One region of the Moellerella wisconsensis genome, then DNA from elsewhere that is predicted to be linked to it. Evidence: predicted binding sites of a transcription regulator. Region 1 holds the regulator's gene; each other region holds the start of a gene.
The links. Region 1 encodes CRP, which controls carbon source genes, mostly activating them, when cyclic AMP is high. Its sites were predicted from a motif close to ATGTGANNNNNNTCACAT; they were not measured.

Region 1 (17,650 bases):
CCGCGATGAAGCCAATTTTAGAAAATGAAAACATTATCAAAATTGGTCAAAATCTAAAATATGATCGTGGTGTTTTAGAAAATTATGCGATTGAGTTAAAAGGCATTGGTTTTGATACTATGCTGGAATCTTACGTTTTAAATAGTGTTGCAGGGATGGGGCGCCATGATATGGATAGCCTTGCTGAGCGACATCTTAGCCATAAAACTACCACCTTTGAAGAGCTTGCTGGAAAGGGCAAAAAGCAGCTGACATTTAATCAAATTGCCTTAGAACAAGCGGCTAATTATGCTGCAGAAGATGCCGATGTCACTTTGTTATTACATCAGGCACTATGGCCACAGATTGAAGCTGAAGCTAAATTAAAACATGTATTTACTGATATAGAAATGCCATTAGTGCCAGTATTATCTCGCATGGAACGCAAAGGTGTATTGATAGATGCAAAAGTTTTAGCTGAGCAATCAAAAGAGATAACTGCTCGTTTAGGCGAATTAGAAAAATTAGCTTATACGCTGGCTGGCGAAGAATTTAATTTAGCTTCTCCTAAGCAGTTACAGGTGATTTTATTTGAAAGATTACAGTTGCCTGTGGTTAAAAAAACGCCAAGTGGTGCGCCTTCCACGAATGAAGAAGTCCTTGAAGAATTAGCGATAGATCATGAGTTGCCAAAGCTGTTATTAGAACATCGAGGGCTGGCAAAACTAAAATCGACTTATACCGATAAATTACCGCTGATGATCAATCCAAAAACTCAGCGGGTACATACTTCATATCATCAGGCGGTAACTGCGACAGGGCGTTTATCTTCTCGCGATCCGAATCTGCAAAATATCCCGGTTAGAACTGCTGAAGGTCGCCGGATCCGCCAAGCTTTTATTGCTCGTGACGGGTATAAAGTTGTTGCTGCTGACTATTCACAAATTGAATTACGCATTATGGCGCATTTATCTCAGGATAAAGGCTTGCTGACCGCTTTTGCTGAAGGTAAAGATATTCACCGAGCAACGGCGGCTGAAGTTTTCGGGGTCTCACTGAATGAAGTCACAAATGATCAACGTCGCAGTGCAAAAGCCATTAACTTTGGTCTGATTTATGGCATGAGTGCTTTTGGTTTAGCGCGTCAATTGGGAATTTCTCGCAGTGAGGCGCAGCGCTATATGGATCTCTATTTTGAACGCTATCCGGGCGTTTTAGACTATATGGAGAGAACGCGTCAGCAAGCCGCAGAACAAGGTTATGTTGAAACACTCGAAGGCCGTCGTCTGTATTTACCAGAGATTAACTCGCGTAATGGTATGCGCCGTAAAGCCTCTGAGCGCGAAGCGATTAATGCGCCAATGCAAGGAACTGCGGCTGATATTATTAAAAAAGCGATGATTACCGTCGATCATTGGCTACAGACAGAGAAACCACATGCTGAAATGCTGATGCAAGTACACGATGAATTGGTTTTTGAAGTCAAAGAGTCCGAGTTAGAAAGTGTTAAGCAGAGAATTCAAAGTTTAATGGAAAATAGCATGTCGCTGGATGTGCCATTAAAAGTTGAAGTCGGTGTTGGTGATAATTGGGATGAAGCACATTAATTTAATTATTTGATTTTCAAATGTTTATTTAAGTTGGATTACATTAAATAATCAAAAAAGAGAGTTACTTTGTAGCTCTCTTTTTGTTAGTGAATCCAATATATAAAAATATTAGATTGGAACTGAGTGAGTCGCTAAAGAATTATCAAACACTGTTATCATTGATACTTTGTTATATTTAGTGGGTTATTATTAAGTTGGAGGTAATACATTGATATATTTTAATAAATTTATTTTGCTACTGATGATTAGCACGATGGCATTTCTTGCTAGCGGGTGTGACAAAATAGAGGAAAAAGTAGCGGATAGTGCACCTACACCTAGCAGAAATTATCCGATTCAGCTTGCTTTAGATTCAATGGGAGATTCATTTCAAGAAAGTGTTACTAATTTAAGCATAACTCAACATGTCAATAGTGGAGAATTGCCTGATAAAGCGGTGGTTACGATTGAAGAATCTGATTTACAGGATGATTCGGTTGCAGCAGAAAAAACAATTTTTACAATGAGTTATCAGGGAGATAAATGGCAAATAATTAATCGGGTTAAAACACAACGATGCTGGCCTGAGCGAGGAAATAAAGACTTCTCTGAGCAACCATGCAACTAGAAAACAGTGGATGCTGGTAATAGCATTTGCTTGCATGTTATGCATTTTATTATTTCTCTTGCGATTTCAGTATTTTATTGTATAGAATCAATTAGATAAATAATTTAATCATAGTAAAATATTAAGAGTTTAATCAGCATCTACGCTTCTATTATCTAACCAATATAAAACTTAATTATTCTCATTTTTGCTAAAGACGGTGTGGTTTCTTGGTGCCTTTAGAGGGACGAGTAAGGCGATAGCAAAAGACGCCCATACGGTTTAATTTTTTATTAGCTTAGCTACCAATATTTACATCTTCTGCATAAGCAGAGAGATTTTTTATCTTAAAAAACGACATTATTATATTGGTATTACTGTTATTACTATTACCGTGATTACTATGTTGGTACAACATTAATACTTACACCAGTTAGAAAACTAATTATTATTGTAATAATTTAATCTGTTACATATTAATGAGATCTACATCCCGTTAATATGTTGTAAAAGTACAATATATATCTTTTTTTTCGGTGAAATTTACGCTGAATCGAGTTAAGCAAAGAAAAAAAATTACAAAAAGACTTTTTTTCGACCAGAAAATACAGTACAGTATCTCTTGTAGGGTACAGAGGTAAGATGTTCTATCTTTCAGACCTTTTACTTCACGTAATCGGATTTAGCTGAATATTAGCTGCTCCAGTCAATTATTTGACTGGAGCATTTTTTTGTTTGAAATTCATAGGTTTGTCATGGATGCTTGAGGATAAGCACCGCTATACCTTGAATAGATACAGCGGCCAAATATCAGAGAGGAGGGAGATTATGCTGAATGTTCACTAAACCATTTATCTAGCTTGATAACTAGTTTATCGACTCCTATTTTTTTAAGTGATGAGAAGTTTTCTACTTCAATATCACCCTCAAGCTCTGCTAGAGCCTGTCTTACTCCCATCAATTGTTTCTTTTTAGCACCAGAGGCAAGTTTGTCTGCTTTGGTTAATAACACCAAAACGGGGACATTCATTGCGACTGCCCACTCGACCATCTGCATATCTAGGTCTTTCAGTGGATGGCGAATATCCATCAACACCACTAATCCTTTAAGACATTCTCTTTTTTGTAAATATTCCCCTAATGCTTGCTGCCATTTACGTTTCATGGCTTCGGGAACTTCTGCGTAACCATAGCCAGGTAAATCGACTAAACGAACACCTTCTTCAACTTCAAATAAGTTAATTAATTGGGTTCTTCCCGGAGTTTTACTGGTACGGGCCAAGCTTTTTTGTTGCGTCAGTGTATTAAGCGCACTGGATTTTCCTGCGTTCGAACGGCCAGCAAATGCCACCTCAATTCCTGTATCGTTAGGAAGGTGACGAATGTCGGGTGCACTAATGACAAATTTTGTCATATGATAATTATGGTTTTTAATGGCCATGATGATTCTCCCTGAGTTTGGCTCAAAAGGCTGGGCGATTATAACGATAGGCAAACAGACAAACAAAGATTGTTTTAGTTATTGTTGCACGTTTATCTGCTTGATAACTATTTTTTATCTATTACGCTGTTTTTCAGGCGATAAGTTATTTTTTTTTATGTCAAAATAGCCGAAGATTATTTATTGTCGTAATAATGGCTTTTTGGCGTAAATGGCGTAAATAAAGGTAAATCTTCGACAATATTTTTAGCCTCGCTCTAGAATTAGTTGATTAATAGATTATTGGGTAATAATAAAGGGATCTTTAATGTTAAAACGTATTTTTATGCCTTTACTGGCGGTCTGTGCTATTAGTGTTTCTTCTATGGCGGTTGCAGCAGGTGAGACTTATGTGAAGTTAGTTACGTCTGCGGGTGACATTGAATTAGAATTAAATGATAAAAAAGCGCCAGTGACTACTGATAATTTTATGCAATATGTCAATGAGGGGTATTATAACGGTACGACGTTTCATCGAGTGATCCCAGGGTTTATGATCCAAGGCGGTGGATTTAATAAAGAATTACAACAGAAACAAACCCGAGCTCCGATTAAAAATGAGGCCGATAATGGTTTGCGTAATTTGCGTGGAACCGTTGCTATGGCGCGAACTACCAGTAAAGATAGTGCTACCAGCCAATTTTTTATCAATATTGCGGATAATGCCTTCTTAGATCATGGCCAGCGCGACTTTGGCTATGCTGTATTTGGCAAAGTGGTTAAAGGTATGGATGTGGTTGATAAAATAGCTAAAGTGAAAACTGAAAATGTTGGTCCATATCAAAATGTTCCCGTTGAACCAATAACCATTATTTCTGCTCAAGTGGTTAAAAAACCTTAATTTTTATTAAATTATTTTAGTCAGCAGGTGAAGGTAATATCTCATCTGCTGTTGAATATTATTTTTGTCCATTTCTCTGTTTTTTCTTGCTTTTGTTATTCACCGTTTTATTTATTAACTTATTAATCTCATGTTTTCTCTATTTTTCGTTCATCTTGAAAATAGATTAAAGTTTATCGAACAATAACGGTTTGATTTGTTGAATTTTTTCTATGATCGGGGCCGTTATAGTCACGTTGTTATAATTTTGTAATATATAGCCATATGATTTACATGAAGTTTTTATTCAGTGAAAAATAGTATCATTGATTTAAATGGGCTATTTTCCTCGTCAGGCTGTGCTATGATAGCCGCCTTATAATAATTTCTGGCCATTTTTAGCCGGTCGCCTAATTGACAGAGCCGTTATTTCATGTCAGTGGCCACTAAAATAATGATAAAAAATCAGTCGGATAGGCTAATATGCTGTTACTTATTGATAATTACGATTCATTTACTTATAACCTATATCAGTATTTTTGTGAGCTAGATGTAGAAGTGGTTGTTAAGCGTAATGATGAAATTACTCTTGTAGATATTGAACAACTTGCACCTACACACATCGTTATTTCACCCGGTCCTTGCACGCCTAATGAGGCAGGAATTTCTCTGGAAGTGATTAAACACTTTGCTGGTGAAATCCCGATTCTTGGAATTTGCCTTGGTCATCAAGCGATTGGGCAAGCTTTTGGTGCATCGGTAGTTCAGGCACGTGAAGTTATGCACGGTAAGACATCGGCTATCCACCATAATCAACAGGGTGTATTTAAAGGACTTAACCGGCCATTAACGGTGACTCGTTACCATTCCTTGGTGGTTGCGGCGGAGACATTACCTGCTGCATTTGAGGTTACAGCTTGGTCGTTAAATAACGGTGATATCGATGAGATTATGGGCATTCGCCATAAAACCTTGCCTATCGAAGGCGTACAGTTTCACCCTGAAAGTATTTTAAGTGAACAGGGCCACCTATTATTAAGTAATTTTCTTAAATACTAATTAAATTTATCTTCATGCTAAGTAGTGCAGCCTATGGCTTTTAGTTCATTGGCTGCCCTTAATCAATGAACAATGGCAAAATTCTCTATTTGTTCTCTGTTGTTCACTTCCTATAAGCCCCCCTATGTTCAATTAAATCTTACTTTATTGATTTATTAGTTGCCCTTTATTGATTTTTTATTCATATTTAATGATTATATTTTCATTTGAGATAAACAATACAGTTTAGCTAAGGGCTATTTAGGTGAGCGCTATGACAGAATCAGTGGTAGGAACAGCAAATTTAGTAAATCGGCAAACCTATGATCAGGTTATGTTGCCTATCTATTCACCCGCTGAGTTTATTCCAGTTAAAGGGCAAGGTAGCCGAGTTTGGGATCAACAAGGTAAGCAATATATTGATTTTGCCGGTGGTATTGCTGTGCTAGCTTTAGGACATTGTCATCCAGCGCTGACCCAAGCTATTCAACGGCAGAGCGAAAAATTATGGCATGTTAGTAATATTTTTACTAACGAACCTGCGTTAACGTTGGCGCAAAAATTAATTTCTGCCACTTTTGCTGAAAAAGTATTTTTTGCCAACTCGGGCGCAGAAGCTAATGAAGCGGCTTTTAAGTTGGCACGCCATTATGCGATCACTAAACACAATCCGTATAAAACAAAAATTATTGCCTTTAAACAAGGGTTTCACGGGCGCACACTGTTTACAGTTTCCGTGGGTGGCCAGCCAAAATATGCTGATGGATTCGGCCCTAAACCTGCGGATATTGTTCATGTTCCGTTTAATGATTTAGCGGCATTAAAAGCGGTAATTGATGATCATACTTGTGCTGTAGTGTTAGAGCCAGTGCAAGGTGAGGGTGGGGTTATTGCTGCAACTACTGAGTTTATGCAGGGTGTTCGTAAGTTGTGCGATGAAAATCAAGCGCTATTAGTTTTTGATGAAGTTCAAAGTGGTATGGGACGGACAGGTAAATTGTTCTCTTATATGCATTATGGTATTACTCCAGATATTTTGACCACAGCTAAAGCGTTAGGTGGTGGCTTCCCGATTAGTGCTATGTTAACTACCGCAGAAATAGCACAAGCGATGGGGCCAGGAACTCACGGAACAACGTATGGTGGAAACCCATTGGCCTGCGCAGTAGGTAATGCGGCTTTTGATATTATTAATACGCCTGACGTTTTACAGGGCGTTGAAGTTCGCCGCCAGTTATTTATTAATTATCTACACGAGATTAATAGCAAATATGCCGTATTTGATGAGATCCGAGGCTTAGGTTTATTAATTGGCGCGGAATTAACTGGGCCATTGAAAAATAAATCGAAAGAGATATTACAAGCTTGCGCCCATGAAGGCGTAATGATGCTAAATGCCGGGCAAAACGTTCTACGTTTTACACCATCACTGATTATTCCTACTGAAGATATTACAGAAGGCATGAAAAAATTGGAGCTGGCAATTGCAGGTTTAATTGCATAAAAATGCAAATATTTGTTATTTGACAATAAACCAGTGCTATCGTGATGATAAGCACTGGTTTATCTCTGACACCGATTGATTTGCTATGGCGTAGATTGAACAATTAATTTTATACGCGCAGCTCAATGGCGATTTGTAACGTGATAAATCGTAATGTTTTATCACGCATATTTTGTACTACATTTTGTACTACAGTCTGTATTACAGAATGTTCTAATACACGGGTATTACTGGGCATTGAATATGTTTATCGTGTTCCGTAGACCACAATTGTTTTTCCATGCGCAGAAATCAGGTTTTGGTCTTCCAGCATTTTTAAAATGCGGCCGACGGTTTCACGGGAACATCCCACGATCTGGCCGATTTCCTGACGGGTAATTTTAATTTGCATACCATCAGGATGGGTCATAGCGTCAGGTTGTTTGGCTAAACTTAGTAGTGTCTGCGCAATACGGCCAGTTACGTCTAAGAAAGCTAAGTTACCTACTTTCTCTGACGTGGTTTGCAGACGGCTTGCCATTTGTGCTGATAAGCGCATCAAAATATCAGGATTAACCTGAATTAATTGACGGAACTTTTTATACGAAATTTCAGCAACTTCACAAGCACTTTTGGCACGTACCCATGCTGAGCGCTCCTGCCCTTCTTCAAATAACCCAAGCTCACCGATGAAATCTCCCTGATTTAAATAGGAGAGGATCATCTCTTTGCCTTCTTCATCTTTAATTAAAACAGCCACAGAACCTTTTACAATATAATAAAGTGTTTCTGCTTTCTCACCCTGATGGATCAGTGTGCTCTTGGATGGATATTTATGAATATGGCAGTGTGACAAAAACCATTCAAGAGTCGGGTCTGTTTGTGGCTTGCCGAGAATCATTCGCGTTATCCTCTGTATGTTATTGCAGCTAACTCGATAAATATAATTTTATTGAGTGGGTTAGCTTAAAGTCAGTAGCTTAACATATTAATAAGCCCAATGAGGCAAGTTAATATTAATCATATAATATATTTAACTATACTGTTCGGTATTGATCTTACCCCGTTTTAGCAGTTTATATTTTTAACATATTAATTACTGAAAGTCTTGGTTGTCTCGTTTCAGCTTAATAAATCTGTAATCAGATTGCCAGCGATTATATGAAAGGGTAGTCTTTTAGTTAATATAAAATCAATTTATATGGCGGAGTATTATCATGGAAGCAAGAGTTAAGTGGGTTGAAGGTCTTTCTTTTTTAGGTGAGTCAGCATCAGGCCATCAATTAATGATGGATGGTAATTCTGGAGATAAAGCACCTAGCCCAATGGAAATGGTTTTAATGGCGGTTGGCGGATGTAGCGCGATTGATGTGGTATCTATTTTAAAAAAGGGACGCAATGAAGTGACTGATTGTGAAGTTAAATTAACTTCTGAGCGTCGTGAAGAAATACCACGTTATTTTACTTATATTAATCTTCATTTTATTGTTTCCGGTAATGACTTAAACGATAAAATGGTTGAACGAGCAGTAAAACTTTCTGCTGATAAATATTGTTCTGTTTCTATGATGTTAGAAAAAGCGGTAAAAGTAACTCACAGTTTTGAAATTAGAAATCTAAAATAAATTTTATTTTTACTAAACTTTTTTAAAGTTTGATGCCCATCACAATAAATTATCAACAATAAACTGTTTTTAATAAAAGAGGGCATCAATTTAATTATTATTTCTTACCACTTATTAATTTTTCGACTAATGGCGTCATTATTAATTCCATTGCTAAGCTTAATTTACCGCCCGGAACAACAATAGTGTTCATTGCTGATATAAAAGATCCGTTGATCATCGATAATAAGTATGGAAAATCAATATGTGATAAGCCATTAAAGCGGATTACAATAAAACTTTCATCCTGTGAAGGAATGGCTTGGGCTTCAAATGGATTGGAGGTATCGACTGTCGGAACACGTTGAAAGTTGATATGAGTGCGAGAAAATTGGGGAGTAATGAAATTAATATAATCCCCCATTGAGCGCACCACTGAATCCATCACTGCTTCTCGAGAATGACCCCGTTCTGTCGTGTCACGAATTAATTTCTGAATCCATTCCAAGTTAACAATTGGTACGACCCCAACTAATAGATCAACGTGCTGTGCTACATTATGCTCCGGCGTTACAATACCGCCATGTAGGCCCTCATAAAAAAGAATATCCGTATTGTCGGGCAATGGTTCCCATGGCGTGAAAATTCCCGGCTGCAAGCCATAAGGGACGGCTTCATCGTAGGTATGTAGATATTTTCGACTGCGGCCAGTGCCCGTTTTAGCATAATCAACTAAGGTTTGTTCCAGTAACGAAAAATCATTAGCTTCAGGGCCAAAATAGCTGATATGGCGGCCTTGCTCACGGGCTTTGCGGATGGCCATATCCATTTCAGGTCGCGTATAATGGTGAAAACTATCACCTTCAATTGAAGCAGCGCTGATATTTAATTGATTGAATATTTTACGGAAAGCTACGCTAGTTGAGGTTGTACCAGCACCACTTGAACCAGTGACGGCAATAATTGGGTGTTTTTGCGACATTAATGGAGACTCCCTGTTACGCTTCCACAGGTTGCTCTATCGGTAAAATCGGTGATTAGACAGTGACAGAGTGCTGTGAATAATTACGGGCGAAATTGATCTTTCGGCATAAAATTAACCGATTCATGCAATTCTGACCAGACTAACACAATTTCTCCTGCGGCTAACTGCCGTTTTACATCATTCACTTTCTGTTCGAGCGATTTTTCTTGTGCACCATAATCAGTACCTTCGCGCAAAACAAAACTTTCTATCAAACTTTCTAGCGTATCAGCTGCGATATCTTGCCATGGAATAATCATAATTATTTTTTATCCAAATAAGGAGATAACCATTGTGGAATGCGCTGTTCTAACCACATTTCTGGGCGCTTGAATGTACCACTAACAAATCCCACATGCCCACCATGCTCAGTCATTTGATATTCAATGTTATCAGGTAATAACGCTAAATTAGGTACTACTTCTGGTGCCATAAAAGGATCGTCTTTAGCATGAATAATTAATGTTGGTTTGGTGATTTGTGGTAACCGAGGAAGGGCGCTACAACGGCGATAATAATCATCGGCATCGCAAAAACCATGAATTTTAGCGGTGATCACATCATCAAAATCTCTGATTTTCTTTAATTTCTTTAATTGAATTAAATTAAGCGGTAATGATCCCGGATAACGGACTAATTTGCGCGTTGCATTGCGTTTAAGCCCGTTTAATAAATAGCGTTGATAAAAGCGTGAAACGCCTTTTTCCATTCGCAGGGAACAGGCTTCCAGCATTAATGGTGCAGAAACAACGACGGCAGCATCTAATTCGGCTTGATTGCCTGCTTCCGCTAAATAGCACGCGAGCATATTACCACCGAGTGAATATCCGACAGCCGCAGTTGGCGCTTTACCAAAAGTTTTGGTTAGCCAATGTAAAAAATAGCGCGCATCGCTAGTTTCTCCAGAGTGGTAAATCCGTTGTTGGCGATTTGGCTCTCCACTGCAGCCACGAAAATGCATGATCACCCCCAGCCAGCCATGTTTTTGAGCTGTTTCTAGCATACCGTGTGCGTAAGGGCTGTTAAAACTGCCCTCAAGTCCATGGAAAATGACTAAGCGTGGTTTGTTAATCGCATCAACAGGCGGCTCACTCCATGCGAGATCGATAAAATCGCCATCCGGAAGTTCAAGGCGTTGCCAAACGGGTTTAATGTTTGGCGTCCGTCTAAAAATTCGGGGTAAAAGTGTCTGTAAATGTGGGTTTTTAGCCCAGTTTATCGGGCGAAAATTCTCTGGCATAACATTTTTAATTTAAATTATTAGCGCTCTTGTGAGGCGGATAACATACTGTTATTTTTAAATCATGCAAGCATTGTTTCCCATAGCGTACTTAAGAAAGGGGCAAACACTGTTGATGATATCCGGTTCGCTGATGTTTGATCCGGCCTATTTATTACGCATTTTGCAATGTCATTTATTGCTTTAATAATAGCGGACAGATGACCGCTCTTATCGCGCGCGGTGATGAGCCGCGAAGCTATAATAGCAAATATACCCACATCTTGAGGTATGTCCGGTATATGCACAATAGAATAAGGATTATACATGACTATCGGGCTAATTTTTTCTCTGCTTACGTTTTTATTTATTGCTGCAATTACACCGGGACCGAATAACGTGTTATTAACCTCATCCGCGGCTAATTATGGTTTTCGCCGAACCTTAATGTTACTCGTGGGTATTATGTTAGGAATGCAATCTATTCTGTATTTATCGGCTTTTGGCGTTGCGGCCTTATTATTGATTTATCCCGCGCTGCATTTATTGATGAAAATTGCAGGCAGTGTTTATTTACTGTGGTTAGCGTGGAAAACAGCCAGTGCAAATTATGCTCCAGTTAAAACAGAATCAAATCTATCGCGGCCTGTGACTTGGTATCAGGGCGGATTATTGCAGTTTTTGAATCCTAAAGCATGGTTGATGGGATTAGGCGCAGTGGGTAGTTATAGCTTAGCAGGCGATCAATTCTTTTCATCGATTGTGGTCATGAGCATTGCGATGATCAGTGTAAATTTGGTGGCAGGGTTAATTTGGATGGCAAGTGGTGCATTAATCGGCCGTTTTCTTCGAAGCCGCCAAGCATGGTTTGTTTTTAATATTATGATGGGATTATTTACTGCGCTGTGTGTACCATTAATTTGGCTAGAATAGTGTCGGTGATAGAGAAGGAACCTTATTTATTGTTCCTTCTCTGTTATCACGATATTAGGTTAAATCGGTATTTTTACTGCCAAAGAAATACGTGAAAATAAAGCCACATAAATACGCGATTAATAACCCGATGACATACACGCTCATTGCGGCAAAAACACCACTGGCTGAGGTCATCAATGGAATAGCAACTAAGCCTGATGGACCAAATACGGTATTTAGTCCCATCGGTAGCCCCATCCAAGCAACAAGGCCAATAAAGAATCCCCCTGCTGCACCGCCAAGACAAGCGGTAATAAACGGTTTAACACGCGGTAATGTGACGCCATAAATCAGTGGTTCAGCAATACCTAAGAAACCAGGAATAATTGCCCCGCGAATTTGGTTACGCAGCAACGAATTTTTTTTGGCTTTGACGTATAGAGCGATAGCCGCTCCGACTTGTCCACCGCCAGCCATGGCTAAAATTGGGAACAGTGAGTTAAAGCCTTGAGCATCAACTAAAGCCAGATATACCGGAATAAACCCTTGATGTACACCAAACATAACGGCAATTAAGAATAACCCAGCCAGTATCGCGGTGCCAAACGGGTTACTGTTGAGATGCATAAATAACCATGACATTCCACTGAATAACCAACTACCGATAGGCATAATTGCAACATAGGTTACTGCCCCGACAATCAATAGAGTGAGCGTGGAGGTTAAAATCATGTCGAGATTGCCCGGGATAATTTTTCTGACCTGTTTTTCTACCCATGCTCCGAAAATACAGGCAATTAAAATCCCGATAATATTGCCGCGAGGGTCTATCTCTAAACCAAAAAAGGTGCTCATGCCGGAGAATACGCCACTGGCGATTTCCGGGTTATAGCCCAGCATAAAGATTGAGGCAATAATGGCACCGTTAACGCCACTGCCACCAAAAGCTTTTTGTGCGTTGTAACCGATTAAAATTCCTAGGAAACTAAATAATCCTTTGGCAAAAATCGACATATAGAGGATCAAATGCACAAGATGGCCATGAGCCGCAGGATCGTCGGGTAATCCCTGAGGGTAAACACTTTGCTTGATAAGGGTGGCGATACCTAATAATAATCCTGCGGCAATAAAACCAGGGATCAGTGGTGTAAAAATAGTCGCAAATTTTGATAAGAAACGGTGAACTGCGGTGGTTTGTTTCTGTTTTAGTTGCTGTTTATTGGTTGAAGCTAAAGAGTTTAGATCCTGATTTTGTTCGGTTATTGGCGCATCATCTTGCGAAGCTGTTTCCAATAGTTGATTCATCATTTCAGCCGCGGTTTGAGCTTTTCCTGGGCCTAAGACAATTTGTAATTGTTGGTCGCTTTCAATCACGCCAAGCACGCCGTCAATTTGCTTAATCGCTGCTTTATCAACATATTGTTCATTTTGTAGCGTTAAGCGCAGGCGGGTCATACAGTTACCGCACTGCTTGACGTTATTTGCGCCGCCTATTGCTTGTAAGATCTGCAATAACATTTCATTAGTTATTTTCGCCATGATATTCCTCACCGCGGATGATTGTCGGATTTTACTGTTGGTCTGCGCTGAGCGCTGAGCGAATAAAACCGTGATTATCGGATAGTAAATGTTTCGCTTGTTGTGCATTTAGCCCGGTGAGGATCATGACAATCGCAGTTTTACAGTGGCGTTCACATTGTTGTAAGGCCTGTTCTGCGGTTTCACGATCGCACTCGGTTGCTTCCATAACAATGCGCGTTTGGCGTTCGATCAGCTTGGCATTGGTGGCTTCAACATCGACCATTAAATTACCGAACACTTTGCCCATTTTGATCATGGCACCCGTGGTTATCATATTGAGAACTAATTTTTGTCCGGTGCCTGCTTTCATGCGTGATGAGCCAGTAACAACTTCAGGTCCGACGATAATCGTGAGTGGAATATCGGCTTGTTGTGCCATTGGGCTATCTGGATTACAGCTGATAGCGGCAACGGTTGCCCCCACTGAGCGAGCATAGTCCATCGCGCCTAAAACATAAGGTGTGCGTCCACTTGCAGCGATACCAACTAAAATATCGCGTTGATTAAACCCAATCTTTTCTAAGTCAGCTTGACCCAGCTCGCGGTTATCTTCGGCATTTTCTACAGCACGTAAGATTGCTTGGTGGCCGCCTGCAATGAGACCAATAACTTGTTCATGTGGTGTACCGAAAGTTGGCGGGCATTCACTAGCGTCCAAAATTCCTAAGCGGCCAGATGTGCCTGCACCACTGTAGATTAGTCGTCCGCCTTGGTGAAAAGCCTCTGCAACTTTATCAACCAGTTGGGCGATGTTCGGCAGAATACACTCTACCGCGAGTGGCACTTTTTTATCTTCTTGATTAATCACTTTCAGCATATCCAGCGTTGAAAGTTGATCAATATTCTCACTGGCCGGATTACGACTTTCTGTCACCATTTTGCTCAGATCGATTGCCATTTGTTGCTCCTAATGCGTAATATTGCGGCGATAGTAAGGAATTATTTATTCTTTTAGTGTGACAGTAATCACAACCTTATCTATTCCTTATCGTAAATAATAAGGAATAATTGCACGATAATCATGTGCCAAATTTGAATTATTCTATTGATAAATAATATGTTTAATTAATTAATACCTATTTTAACTGTGGAATAATTTAGTATTTATTTTTAATTGAGGTTATTCATGTCAATTTTGACAGAAATTATTTGGCGCTTACCCCAGTTAGCCGATAATCAGCAAAAAATTGCTGAATATATTATTAACTGCCCTGAAAAAGTTATCGAATTGTCTTCGCTACAATTAGCTGAGCAGATGAATGTTAGCCAATCGGCGATTATTAAATTCAGCCAAAAGATGGGCCTAAAAGGTTTTCCGGCTTTAAAATTAGCGATTAGCGAAGAGCTTGGGCGTAAACAGGCGGTGTTTGATCATCCTCAGGGGGCGCTACATAACCATATTACTAGTGATGATTCGTTGATGGTGATGGCACAAAAGTTGGCGCAGGAAAAAAATTATTCGATTACCGAAACGACCCAGCGAATTTCTTTTAGTCTGTTTGAAAAGATTGTGAGTAAAATTAATGTGGCGCATCGAGTACAAATTGTTGGAATTGGTGGCTCTGGGCTAACAGCCAAAGATTTAGGTTATAAATTACAAAAAATTGGAATTACCACCTTGGTTGAGGCGGATCACCATGTGCAAATTGCAGCGGCTTTAACCCTGAATACGCAGGATGTACAAATTGTTATTTCATTTACTGGGCGTAGAAAAGATATGTGCGCTGCGGCATCGGTGGCCAAAAAACAGGGAGCGACCATTATTGCGATTACACAAAATAAGCAGTCACCTTTGGCGAAAATCGCTGATTACGTTCTAGAAAGTGTGGCTGAAGAAAATGAGTGGCGTAGCTCATCGATATCCTCGCGTACGGCACAAAATACGTTAACCGATTTATTGTTTATGGCGTTATTGCAGCGGCGAGAAGAACTGGCTAAGAATTTGGTAATGAATGCACGATTAACCATCAACAGCCTTGATGACTAGAGCATTGATGATGAATAACTAGCAAGAGATTAATTTAATTGGTATCGGTTAGGATGAATTTTCGATTAAAAATACCATCCCTAGATAAGCTCATAGGGATGGTTCGATTATGTGTAAAATGAACGTGGAATATTAAATTGACGTCTCGTTTAATTGATTAGTCATTGATTCCAGCTGTTCTTGAAGCTCCATCCATTCCATTTCAACGTCGTCTAGAGCAGATTTTATTTCTGTCTGCTGCTTCAAACACTCAGTTAACAAGGTTTTATTGCCGGCTTCATAAATTGAGCTATCGGCCAGTTTAGCCTCGCATTCTGCCAATTGCTGAGTATATTTTTCCATCTGCTTTTCCAGCGATGTCAGTTTTTTTCTGATAGGTTGAGTCTGCTGACGAAATTCAGCTTCGCGTCTTTTTTGCTCTTTTCTATCTTGAGCCGTAACGGTTGCCGTGGTGGCGACTTTATCTTTGTCTTGTTCATCACGGGCTTGTTGTTGTTCTAATTTATTCTGTTCGGCCAGCCATTGCTGGTAATCCTCCAGATCGCCATCAAACGGTTCTACCATGCCGCCATGCACTAGATACAGTTCATCCGTGGTTGAACGCAATAAATGTCTATCATGCGAGACCACCACTAACGCGCCATCAAAATCAATTAATGCCTCGGTTAATGCTTGGCGCATATCCAGATCAAGATGGTTAGTTGGCTCATCGAGCAATAATAAATTCGGGCGTTGCCAAACCAGTAAAGCTAAGACTAAACGAGCTTTCTCTCCGCCAGAAAAACGTCCACTGGCATCATTGATAAGATCGCCCTGAAAGCCAAATCCGCCAAGATAATCTCGTAATTTTTGCTCAGTTTCTTGGGGGGCAATCCGAGCCAAATGTTGCAGGGGCGATTCATCGGCCCGTAAAAATTCTAATTGATGCTGAGCGAAGTAACCGAGCTTAATTCCTTTAGCTAGCGAAATAACCCCATGAAGAGGTTGTAGATCGCCCGCCAGTAATTTAATTAAGGTAGATTTACCGGCACCATTTCGCCCCAGCAGTCCAATCCGTGAACCCGGCACTAAATTCAGTTTAATTGAATTAAGAATGGTTTTATCACCGTATCCTGCGCTGACTTTTTCCATTTTAAGTAAGGGATTTGGCAGGCTTTCGGGCTTACGGAATGAAAAATGGAACGGATTATCAACATGAGCTGGTGATACCATTTCCATTTTTTCTAACATTTTGATCCGGCTCTGCGCTTGCTTGGCCTTAGTCGCCTGTGCACGGAAGCGGTCAATATAATGTTGCAAATGTGCCGCTCGAACTTGTTGGCTCTCAAACAGCGCCTGTTGCTGGGCTAATTTGGTTGCTCGTTGACGCTCAAATGAGGAATAATTTCCGGTATATTCAAACATCGATTCTTGTTCAATATGCAGGACTTTATCGATAATTGGGTCTAAAAAGTCTCTATCATGCGAGATCAGGATCAGCGTTCCCGGGTAACTCTTCAGCCATTTTTCTAACCAAATAACCGCATCTAAATCTAAGTGGTTAGTTGGTTCGTCCAATAACAGTAAATCAGAGCGACATAATAAAGCTTGGGCGAGGTTAAGGCGCATACGCCAGCCTCCCGAGAATGCTTTTACCGGTTCTAATAATTGGTTTTGTGAAAAGCCTAGCCCATGCAATAAGCTCGAAGCACGGGAGCGAACCGTCCATGCATCAATAGCATCTAACTGTCCGTGTAGAACCGCGATAGCATGGCCATCATTGCGTTCATTGGCTTCACGTAAATTTTGTTCTAACTGACGATATTCTCTATCTCCATCAATAACATATTCAATGGCAGGAACATCTAATGCTGGCGTTTCTTGGTTAACCCAAGCTAGCGCCCATGAGCTAGGATAGCTGAATGTGCCTGCTTCAGCTTGAAGTTCACCCTTTAATAAGGCGAGCAGTGTTGATTTTCCACAACCATTTTTACCCACTAGTCCTACTTTTTGACCGGGGTTAATCGTGGCAGATGCATTATCCAGTAGGACACGCACACCACGGCGAATTTGTAATGAAGAGAAGACAATCATAGGAGCCGTTTATTTAGATATATGTTAAATTACATACTCATCATACTTCAAATTGCAGACGTATTGTAACCGTTGAAACCACTTTCTGATATCGATAATGACTAAGTTATTCAATAACTAACCTATAAATGAATTACGATATTTCGGTTTGTAGCTTTCCCGCACTTTGAACTATTCAAGGTATAGGGTTTAAAAATCACCCACCGTTTTGCTGGCAGCATGGTAACGGAAATTCGCCCGTCTGACACGCC
Region 2 (4,665 bases), 740 kb from region 1:
TTTATTCTAATTAATAGATTAATTAAACCTAATAGGCTACGCCAGCAATTTATATTGCATGGCGATAATCCTAACTTAACCTCAATGAACTAAGAATAAACAATCACATAATCCAAGAAAATATTATTCAAGAAAATATTATTCAAGAAAATAATCTTGCAGTGACTGTCTGGCAGCGGTATCGAGGGCAAAATCTGTCGCTAACCAAGTATCAATACTGCCGTAATGCCGATTAATGCTTTCTAGTGCGGTTAGCAAAAAATCTTCACGAACTGAATAAACATATTCGAATTTTTTTACGATACTTGCGCTCATCGTTTCGGCATGCTGTTCAAGTAAATGTTGACGATAAGATGCTAGGGTTTGATGAGTTAGCAAATAATCTTCCATCACTGTATCCAAATCCGCCCCTAGCGCCAATAAAACCAACGCTGAACCCACGCCTGTTCGGTCTTTACCCACCGCGCAATGTTGAACAATTCCCCCTTTTTCCGGCTGTTTAAGCAAGCTCACCAATTGATGATAGGCCGGGTTATTTAAAGGCAGTAATTCATATAATTTAAACATAAAAGCTTGGGGATCAAATTGTTCTAAAATATCCGGCGTGAGTTTTTCTAAGTTAGCACTCACTTTTTTAGCTAAAGGATTGGCCGGCGCATGAAAATAAGCCGCGCCGTCCCAAATCTTATCGGGTTTATCTTTGGTCTCTACCGCATCACGATAATCTAGAATTTGGTACAAATTTTGTGCCTGTAAGAAAACTAAATCATCGGAGGTCAATTGGTCTAAAGCTCCCGCGCGAAATAGTAAACCCGGCTTAATCTTCGTCCCATTGGCCAGAGTTTTGCCGCCTAAGTCACGAAAGTTAATTCCGCCTTGCAGAGGTAAGACCGATGAATGTAGCTCAGTTAATGTAGACATAATTCCTCTTATAAGATTTTATCAGAAATAATGACATTAACAGATTTTCTGCAGAAAAAAACGAGTGAGCGAGAGATAGAAAACAACAGATAGACAATAAATATTGAGGAGGATAGTTTCTTTTAATCAGGAATGTTACTGGCGACAAACTGAGCACAGTTAACCACCAGTAACCTAACCCGCTAAAAATTATTTATTTCAATAAACGACGAGCGGCGTCAACCACAATGCCTAACACATTGCTTTCGGTTTTTTTCAATAATTCTTCGTTGGGTATTTCTTGTTGTGTACGATTAACAATAACACCCGCAACCATACCTGAGCGTAAGCCTTGGCTCGAGCACATAGTTAATAATGTGGCTGATTCCATTTCGTAGTTCATAACACCCATTTGTTGCCATTCTTTCATTGAACCTTTGAAACGGCTAACAACACGACCAGTATAAGTGTCGTAACGTTCTTGTCCTGGATAGAAGGTATCTGAAGATGCAGTTACACCGACATGAACCACGGCACCGGCATCTTTTGCGGCAGCATACAACGCGTTAGTACATTCAAAATCAGCAACCGCCGGATATTCTAATGGAGCAAAATGTTGGCTAGCACCGTCTAAACGGACTGATGCGGTCGTAACTAACACATCACCAACATTGATATTTTCTTGAATTGCACCGGTAGTACCAATACGCAGGAAGGTATTAATCCCCAATTGTGCTAACTCTTCAACAGCGATAGAGGTTGATGGACCTCCGATACCGGTTGAGCAAACAATGACCGCTTTACCGTCAACTTCGCCACGCCATGAAGTAAATTCACGTAATGAAGCCAGATGAACAGGGTTATCCATCAAACGAGCAATTTTCTCAACACGTTTTGGATCTCCCGGAACTATCGCCAGTGTTGCACCTTGTAAGTCGCTTTTTTTCAAACCCAAGTGGAAAACATCAGACATTTCAGACTCCTTAACGCAGTAAATTCATAAAATTACATCTCATGTGGATAATATAACGTCACTCAGCCATAAAGTTAGTGACGCCCGTCACTAATTATAAAAAGTAATAAGTAACATTTTCATAAATATGAGATCTAAATCACCATAGTTCAGCTATCGTTCAGATTTAATTCAACTTTAGCTACAGAGAGTATAACCAGTTAAATCTCAAAATAAGTGTATATAAGTAAAAACAGTAAAAATTCAGTTTTCTGATTGACGCCAGCCAGAAATTGCTGAAAATAGCCCACTCTTTGACTCATTATTTAACATTTGAGTCACTCATTGCTTTAATAAGGAGTCAACATGGGCTTATTTGATCAGCTAGTCACCATGGTTGCTGGCGATAAAATGAACCAATTTCAATCAGTAATTAGTTGGATTGAAAAACAAGGTGGGATCCAAGGTCTGATTGAGAAATTTAATCAACAAGGATTGGGAGAATTAATTCAGTCATGGATTGGTAATTCAGAAAACTTACCTGTCAGTGTCAGCCAGCTAACACAAATCTTTGGGAATGTTGATATTCAGCAACTGGCGGATAAAGTCGGTATCGACACTACCGAAGCGACATCTTTAGTTGCAAAATATTTACCCCGCTTGATTGATAACGCCACCCCTAATGGTGAAGTTCCCGCTGATCTCGATTTATCCACAATTGGCATGAATATGCTGAAAGAAAAACTGTTCGGTTAACCTTGTGGCCTAAGTATTTTTGGGCTTAATAATATACTGATAGGGTAAATCGATAAAAAACAGAAACAGAATAGAGCTGAAAATCAATCCCATCGATTGAATAGCAATTACGTTAATGGTCGGTAATCTTCAGCCTATTCTGCACCACCGCTTGATTCTTGCTGGCCTGCCATCAGGCTCAGCGCAAAATAAAAAATCCGCCATAACCTTACTCGATAGAGCGTGAACAGCGGATCAATTATTAGCGGTTTAAAACATTCGATCTATTCTGCTTTTTCCTGCTGAGCTTCTTTAGCTTCGGCTTCGTTAGCTTCGACTTCTTTATACCAGCGCGGATGATGTTTTTTCGCCCATCGACGGCTCACTTTTCCTTCTACCATGCCTTTTATCGATCCCTTGACCCAGAAAGCCATATACATATGGATTAATATGGCGTGGATCAAAATGATCGCGGCGGCCGCGTGGATAAACAGGCTCCAGCGAACTGTCCACATAGGGAAGAAATCAGCAAAATATGGACGCCAGATAATCACACCGGTGATCAGCAAGACAAAAATCATGCTCATGATGCTCCAGAACATCATTTTTTGCCCGGCATTGTATTTCCCGACATAGGCAACGTGATGCTCATTGCCTTTAAGGACTTCCACAATATTTTTTATCCACGGTACATCTTGTTTATCGGGAATATTGTGTTTCACAAAGCGTGCAAACATGAACATCAGTACAATAAAAATCAATACACCAAAGAAAGGATGCAGGATCCTCCCCATTTGTGGCGTACCAAAAGTTTCAGTTAGCCATTGTAATGTCGGAAAAAACAGCGCCAATCCCGATAAGGCAACCAAGAAAAAGCAGATCACCACCAGCCAGTGACAGGCTCGGTCGATAAACTTCGTCCGAACAATCATTTTGCTCTGTTTAGTCATGATTATCGTCCTCCTCGTCTTCATCGCTGACTTCTTTATTCGGGCCAATGCCTACATAGTGGAAAATCAGCCCGGCAAAAGTCGCAATAAACCCGACGACTGAGAGTGGCTTCAAGATGCCTTTCCATAAATCAATCGGAGTATCAATGTGTGGATCTTTAGGTAACCCGTGATAAAGCTGAGGCTTATCGGCATGTTGTAGCACATACATAACATGCGTACCCCCGACACTGGAGGGATTATAAACACCTGCTTGCGCAAAACCGCGTTTTTTCAGCTTATCGACTCGTTCCTCTGCGATATCAAGCATATCCCGTTTAGTTCCGAAATGAATTGCACCGGTCGGGCAGGTTTTAACACACGCAGGCTCTTGCCCTACGCTCACCCTGTCGACACATAAGGTGCATTTATATACGCGATTATCTTTGGGATTAAGGCGTGGAATATTGAAAGGACAACCAGCAATACAATAACCGCAGCCAATACAATGCGCTGATTGGAAATCAACTATCCCGTTGGCATATTGGATTATCGCTCCCGCCGATGGGCATGCTTTTAAACAACCCGGTTCTGCACAGTGCATACAGCCATCTTTGCGGATCAGCCACTCTAATTTACCGTTTTCTTTGGTTTCACTAAAACGCATTACCGTCCATGATTTCGCACTTAGATCCGTCGGATTATCATAAACCCCGGTACAATGACCGACGTCGTCACGGATATCATTCCATTCAGAGCAAGCTACCTGGCACGCTTTGCAGCCAATACAGGTAGATACGTCGATCAGCTTAGCGACTTCAAATTTATCGTCTCGCACCTGAGGAGGAGGCGTAATGCTATTGGTCGCAGAACGTTTAATAATGTCTTGAGATTGCATGGACATAATTTCCTCCTCTACGCCTTCTCAATGTTAACTAAAAACGCTTTATACTCAGGTGTCTGAGAATTTGCGTCACCCACTGATGGCGTTAATGTGTTAGCAATAAATCCTTTTTGCGCCTGACCTTCAAAGCCCCAGTGAATAGGAATACCGATAGTTTCAATCGATTTTCCATCCACGTGCAAAGCTTGCAAGCGCGCGGTAACAACGGCAATAGCACGAATAAAGCCGCGTTTACTGCTAACCGT
Region 3 (4,665 bases), 1.7 Mb from region 1:
TAAGTTATGGTATCTCTATCCATGGATAATTTAAGCGCTTCTCGTACTTTAGGATTATCAAATGGCGGTTTCTCATTATTAATTTCATAATAATAAGTGCATAAATATGGATTAATTTTTAATTCATTCGGCATATTTTTTTGCAGCGATTTAAATTGTTCTATCGGCAAATTACTGTAAGTCATATCAATTTCACCGCTGCGATAGCGATTAACATCGGTTACTTCAGAAGAGATAGGTAAGAATGTCACTTGATCAATGACGGTTTTATCATTATTCCAATAGTTAAGATTACGCGCTAACACAATTCGCTCATTAACTGTCCAATCTTTGAGTTTATAGGCTCCATTTCCGACAAAATTAGCTGGTTGAGTCCATTTAGCACCGTATTTCTCGATAGTTTTTTTATTCACGGGGGACATAGAAGAATGAGCTAATAATTTGGGTAGATAAGGTACGGCCTCACTTAACGTCACGACTAGAGTATGATCATCAAGAGCTTTAACCCCTAATTCGGTAGGTTTTTTCTTCCCAACAATAACATCATCAATATTTTCAATATGAGCATATTGTAAATAGCTTGCGTAAGGTGATGCGGTATCAGGGCTAGCTAATCGTTGCCAGCTATAAACAAAATCCCCTGCCGTTACAGGGTCACCATTGGACCATTTTGCGCCCTCGCGAATATTAAATGTCCACTGGGTAAAATCTTTATTTTCCCAACTAATCGCAGAACCCGGTAATATTTCCCCATCTGGTCCAACAATAGTGACCCCCTCATACAAATCACGCGCTAAACTGGCTTCTGGTACACCTTCTATTTTATGTGGATCTAATGACTGAGGCTCAGAGCCGTTATTGCGTACCAAAGTTTGTTTATCGGCTAATTGCACCCCTTCAGGGACATTGGCCGCAAATGCCGCTCCTTGTGTCGCCGCCAATATTGAAGCAGAAATCCCCAGAGCCACACAAGTTTTATTAATATTTTTTATCATCTTATTACTCCCAATAAATAAACTGCCGTTGAAGTGGTGATGTGTTGTTTAGGTTCATTTTTATGATTAATAAGTGACGATAACTCACTGTAATTAAAAATTTTATTATATGTTAATCGATTAACTCGTTTCCTATATAACCGTTTAATCACTATAGGATCAAGCCGTTATTATCTTCATCTCAATCAGAACAGCTATCCGAGCCAAGTTTTAGTCTCTAAATTATACGCCGATGATAGAATTCAGTAGATTAATGAAAAATTAATCACTGATAACCTTCTCGTTAGTTATTAATTACTGAATAAGCGTTATAACTCTCAAAAATGTCATTAGGCATATGAAATTTAAAGACTAAATATATAAATTAATGTTGTTTAATTTCTTAAATCATTAGATTGAAAATAAACAATTTATTAACATAATACAAATTATTTAGCGTGAAAATTTACATTCATCACACATTTGTAAGATATTCCCCTTAGTTTATAAAAAAGTACCCTATTTAATCTTTCTTTCAACTATAGACGAGCAGCATAAAAAAATGCCAGTTGATAGGGAAAATTAAAAGCTAAGAAATTAAAAGGCAAAAAGTTAAAAGGCAGAAAATCAAAAACTATTAAAGTAAATTTGATTGAAACATGGTGAAATATCACACTGAGGGGGTATAGAGAGGATATTCTATCAATAGAATAAAAATAAATAAGCTAATAAGGATTCAATCGTTGTTCATTATTAATGTTCAGTTATTAATAAGAAAAAATACGAAAAGGAGCGTAACTCCGTGCTACGCTCTAACCCTGGTTAGAGATTCAAACGCAGCAGGAGATCAACATATAGAGGTATTAGCCATAGCACAAATATTTATAATAGGCCGGGAAAAATAGCTTTAATCCCTGTGACAATAAACTCAATACCCAGCGCCATCAGTAGCAATCCCATAATACGGGTAATGACGTTAATACCGGTCTGCCCCAGAAAACGCACTAATAAGGACGCGGAACGAAATAATAGCCAGCAGCAAAAAGCAAAAATAATACAGGTCAATGCCAAACCTAAAAAGTTTTGCCATCCCTGCCAGCGTGACGCCCAAACAATTGATGAACTAATCGCCCCCGGACCCGCCATTAATGGTAACGCCAAAGGAACCACGCCGACACTTTCACGGATAGCAGATTCTGATTTTTCTTGTTTATTCTGTTTATCTTCGCCTAATTTCCCATTAATCATCGACATAGCAATAGTAACAATCAATATCCCACCAGCAATCCGGAAAGAATCGATAGATACACCAAATAATTTAAGAATTAAATCGCCGACTAATAAAGAAATACACAAAATAATAGCAACTGAACCGTTAGCGACTAAATTTGTTTTATTTCTATCCGCAATTGTTTGATAGTTGGTCATGCTGATAAAAACAGGTAATACCCCTACCGGATTAACTAAGGCAAATAACCCAATAAAGAATTTAATGTAACCTGACAAATCTAGTAATGCTGAGCCCACGAATAACAGTCCTCTGTAAGTCTTAATTTTGTGATACGTAATTTTGTGATAATAGAATTCGAATCTACTGATGCTTTTACGCGAAGAAAGGTAATGTAACTTATCTCTATAATGTCTGCTATTTTTATTTACGGATCTGACCGTAAGCTTAATTTTTGTTAATAGATGAACTTTTAAGTTAACAAATCTTTCTTATCTATTTACACGACATTGACAGTAAATAAATATCTTTATTGATTAATAAAACAGCCATGCTGAATGGTGTCAGCATGGCTGTTTTGTGATTTAGATCACTTTATTTATCTACATTAATGCTAAGCTGTATTGCATTGAAACAGGCGGTATCAAGCATCAATTAATACTGTCGCCCTTGATTTAAAGAGCTTTTTAAGCCAATAAGCGGTATAAAACAGAGTTGTTGAAATTTATCACCTCAAAAGGTTAATTTAATTTTATTATTTTTATCCTTGTAACTCGAGGTATAAAAGTACCGCTAACAAGATCTTCGAACGACCAACGCTAGTCATTGATTCAATATACTGAGTTTATGGTTTTAGTCGTTTAAGAAATATTAGTTATCTTGTTGGTTTGGTTAACCATATGACTGCTCATTGGCTTAAAAAGTTTAACATTTATCAGGAGTAATCTTTATGTCAGTAACTAATGTTACCGAACTCAACGAACTGGTTGCCCGTGTCAAAAAAGCACAGCGTGAATTCGCCAATTTCCCACAAGAAAAAGTTGACGCAATTTTCCGTGCTGCTGCACTCGCCGCCGCAGATGCTCGAATTCCTTTAGCTAAAATAGCCGTAGAAGAATCCGGTATGGGTATTGTTGAAGATAAAGTGATTAAAAACCACTTCGCTTCAGAATATATCTATAATGCGTATAAAGATGAAAAGACCTGTGGGATCTTATCTGAAGACCCAACTTTTGGCACTATCACCATCGCCGAGCCAATTGGGATCATCTGTGGTATTGTTCCAACCACGAACCCAACATCAACTGCTATCTTTAAATCGCTGATCAGCCTGAAAACACGTAACGCGATCATCTTCTCTCCACATCCACGCGCTAAAAATGCCACTAATCGTGCCGCTGAAATTGTATTAAATGCCGCTATTGCTGCAGGCGCGCCAAAAGATATTATCGGCTGGATTGATGAGCCATCTGTCGCTCTGTCTAACGCGTTAATGCACCATGAAGATATCAACCTGATCTTAGCCACTGGCGGTCCAGGCATGGTTAAAGCCGCGTATAGTTCAGGTAAGCCCGCTATTGGTGTGGGTGCAGGTAATACGCCAGTGGTGATCGACGAAACCGCCGATATCAAACGTGCTGTTGCCTCTATATTAATGTCTAAAACTTTCGATAACGGCGTTATCTGTGCGTCAGAACAGTCTGTTGTAGTGGTTGATAAAATTTATGATCAAGTCCGTGAACGCTTCTCTACTCACGGTGGTTATCTACTGCAAGGTAAAGATTTAAAAGCGGTACAAGACGTTATTCTGAAAAACGGTAATCTAAATGCAGATATCGTCGGTCAACCTGCGACTAAGATTGCAGAAATGGCTGGTATTAGCGTCCCTGCGACCACCAAAATTCTGATTGGTGAAGTTAAAGTTATCGACGATTCAGAACCATTCGCACATGAAAAACTGTCTCCGCTACTCGCAATGTATCGCGGTAAAAACTTTGAAGATGCTGTCGAAAAAGCAGAAAAACTAGTTGAAATGGGCGGTATTGGTCATACTTCTTGTTTATATACTGATCAGGATAATCAGAAATCACGTATCGCACATTTTGGCGACAAAATGAAAACAGCACGTATTTTGATTAATACCCCAGCATCACAAGGGGGTATCGGTGACCTGTACAACTTTAAACTGTCCCCTTCTCTGACTCTGGGTTGCGGTTCTTGGGGTGGAAACTCTATCTCTGAAAACGTGGGTCCTAAGCATCTAATCAATACCAAAACCGTAGCAAAAAGAGCAGAAAATATGTTATGGCATAAACTTCCGAACTCTATCTATTTCCGCCGGGGCTGTTTACCAGTAGCATTAGAAGAAGTCGCTACTGATGGTGCAAAACGTGCATTTATCGTCACCGATGGCTACCTGTTCAATAATGGCTATGTTGAAGAAGTTGTACGCGTTCTGAAAAA

Region 2: udp (uridine phosphorylase) is a predicted target of CRP. The motif match lies at 2,001-2,018, and genes of this name have one in related genera.
Region 3: MNY66_RS08510 (YchE family NAAT transporter) is a predicted target of CRP. The motif match lies at 2,780-2,797, and genes of this name have one in related genera.

What each region holds. Positions count from the first base shown of each region.
Region 1 covers NZ_CP093242.1:259,963-277,612, forward strand. Annotated here, with positions in the region: gene polA (DNA polymerase I) at 1-1,586, shown strand, start outside; gene MNY66_RS01085 (hypothetical protein) at 1,843-2,196, shown strand; gene spfP (small protein SpfP) at 2,818-2,865, shown strand; gene yihA (ribosome biogenesis GTP-binding protein YihA/YsxC) at 3,002-3,616, opposite strand; gene ppiA (peptidylprolyl isomerase A) at 3,924-4,496, shown strand; gene MNY66_RS01100 (aminodeoxychorismate synthase component II) at 4,959-5,534, shown strand; gene argD (bifunctional acetylornithine/succinyldiaminopimelate transaminase) at 5,788-7,017, shown strand; gene MNY66_RS17925 (hypothetical protein) at 7,127-7,255, opposite strand; gene crp (cAMP-activated global transcriptional regulator CRP) at 7,265-7,897, opposite strand; gene MNY66_RS01115 (OsmC family protein) at 8,214-8,621, shown strand; gene MNY66_RS01120 (phosphoribulokinase) at 8,719-9,582, opposite strand; gene MNY66_RS01125 (YheU family protein) at 9,666-9,884, opposite strand; gene MNY66_RS01130 (hydrolase) at 9,887-10,864, opposite strand; gene MNY66_RS01135 (LysE family translocator) at 11,171-11,776, shown strand; gene murP (PTS N-acetylmuramic acid transporter subunit IIBC) at 11,831-13,297, opposite strand; gene murQ (N-acetylmuramic acid 6-phosphate etherase) at 13,329-14,237, opposite strand; gene MNY66_RS01150 (MurR/RpiR family transcriptional regulator) at 14,466-15,326, shown strand; gene MNY66_RS01155 (ABC transporter ATP-binding protein) at 15,459-17,399, opposite strand.
Region 2 covers NZ_CP093242.1:3,114,693-3,119,357, forward strand. Annotated here, with positions in the region: gene MNY66_RS13645 (tyrosine-protein phosphatase) at 139-921, opposite strand; gene udp (uridine phosphorylase) at 1,115-1,873, opposite strand; gene MNY66_RS13655 (YidB family protein) at 2,219-2,608, shown strand; gene fdnI (formate dehydrogenase-N subunit gamma) at 2,872-3,537, opposite strand; gene fdxH (formate dehydrogenase subunit beta) at 3,530-4,420, opposite strand; gene fdnG (formate dehydrogenase-N subunit alpha) at 4,432-4,665, opposite strand, start outside.
Region 3 covers NZ_CP093242.1:1,916,758-1,921,422, forward strand. Annotated here, with positions in the region: gene oppA (oligopeptide ABC transporter substrate-binding protein OppA) at 1-995, opposite strand, end outside; gene MNY66_RS08510 (YchE family NAAT transporter) at 1,857-2,501, opposite strand; gene adhE (bifunctional acetaldehyde-CoA/alcohol dehydrogenase) at 3,152-4,665, shown strand, end outside.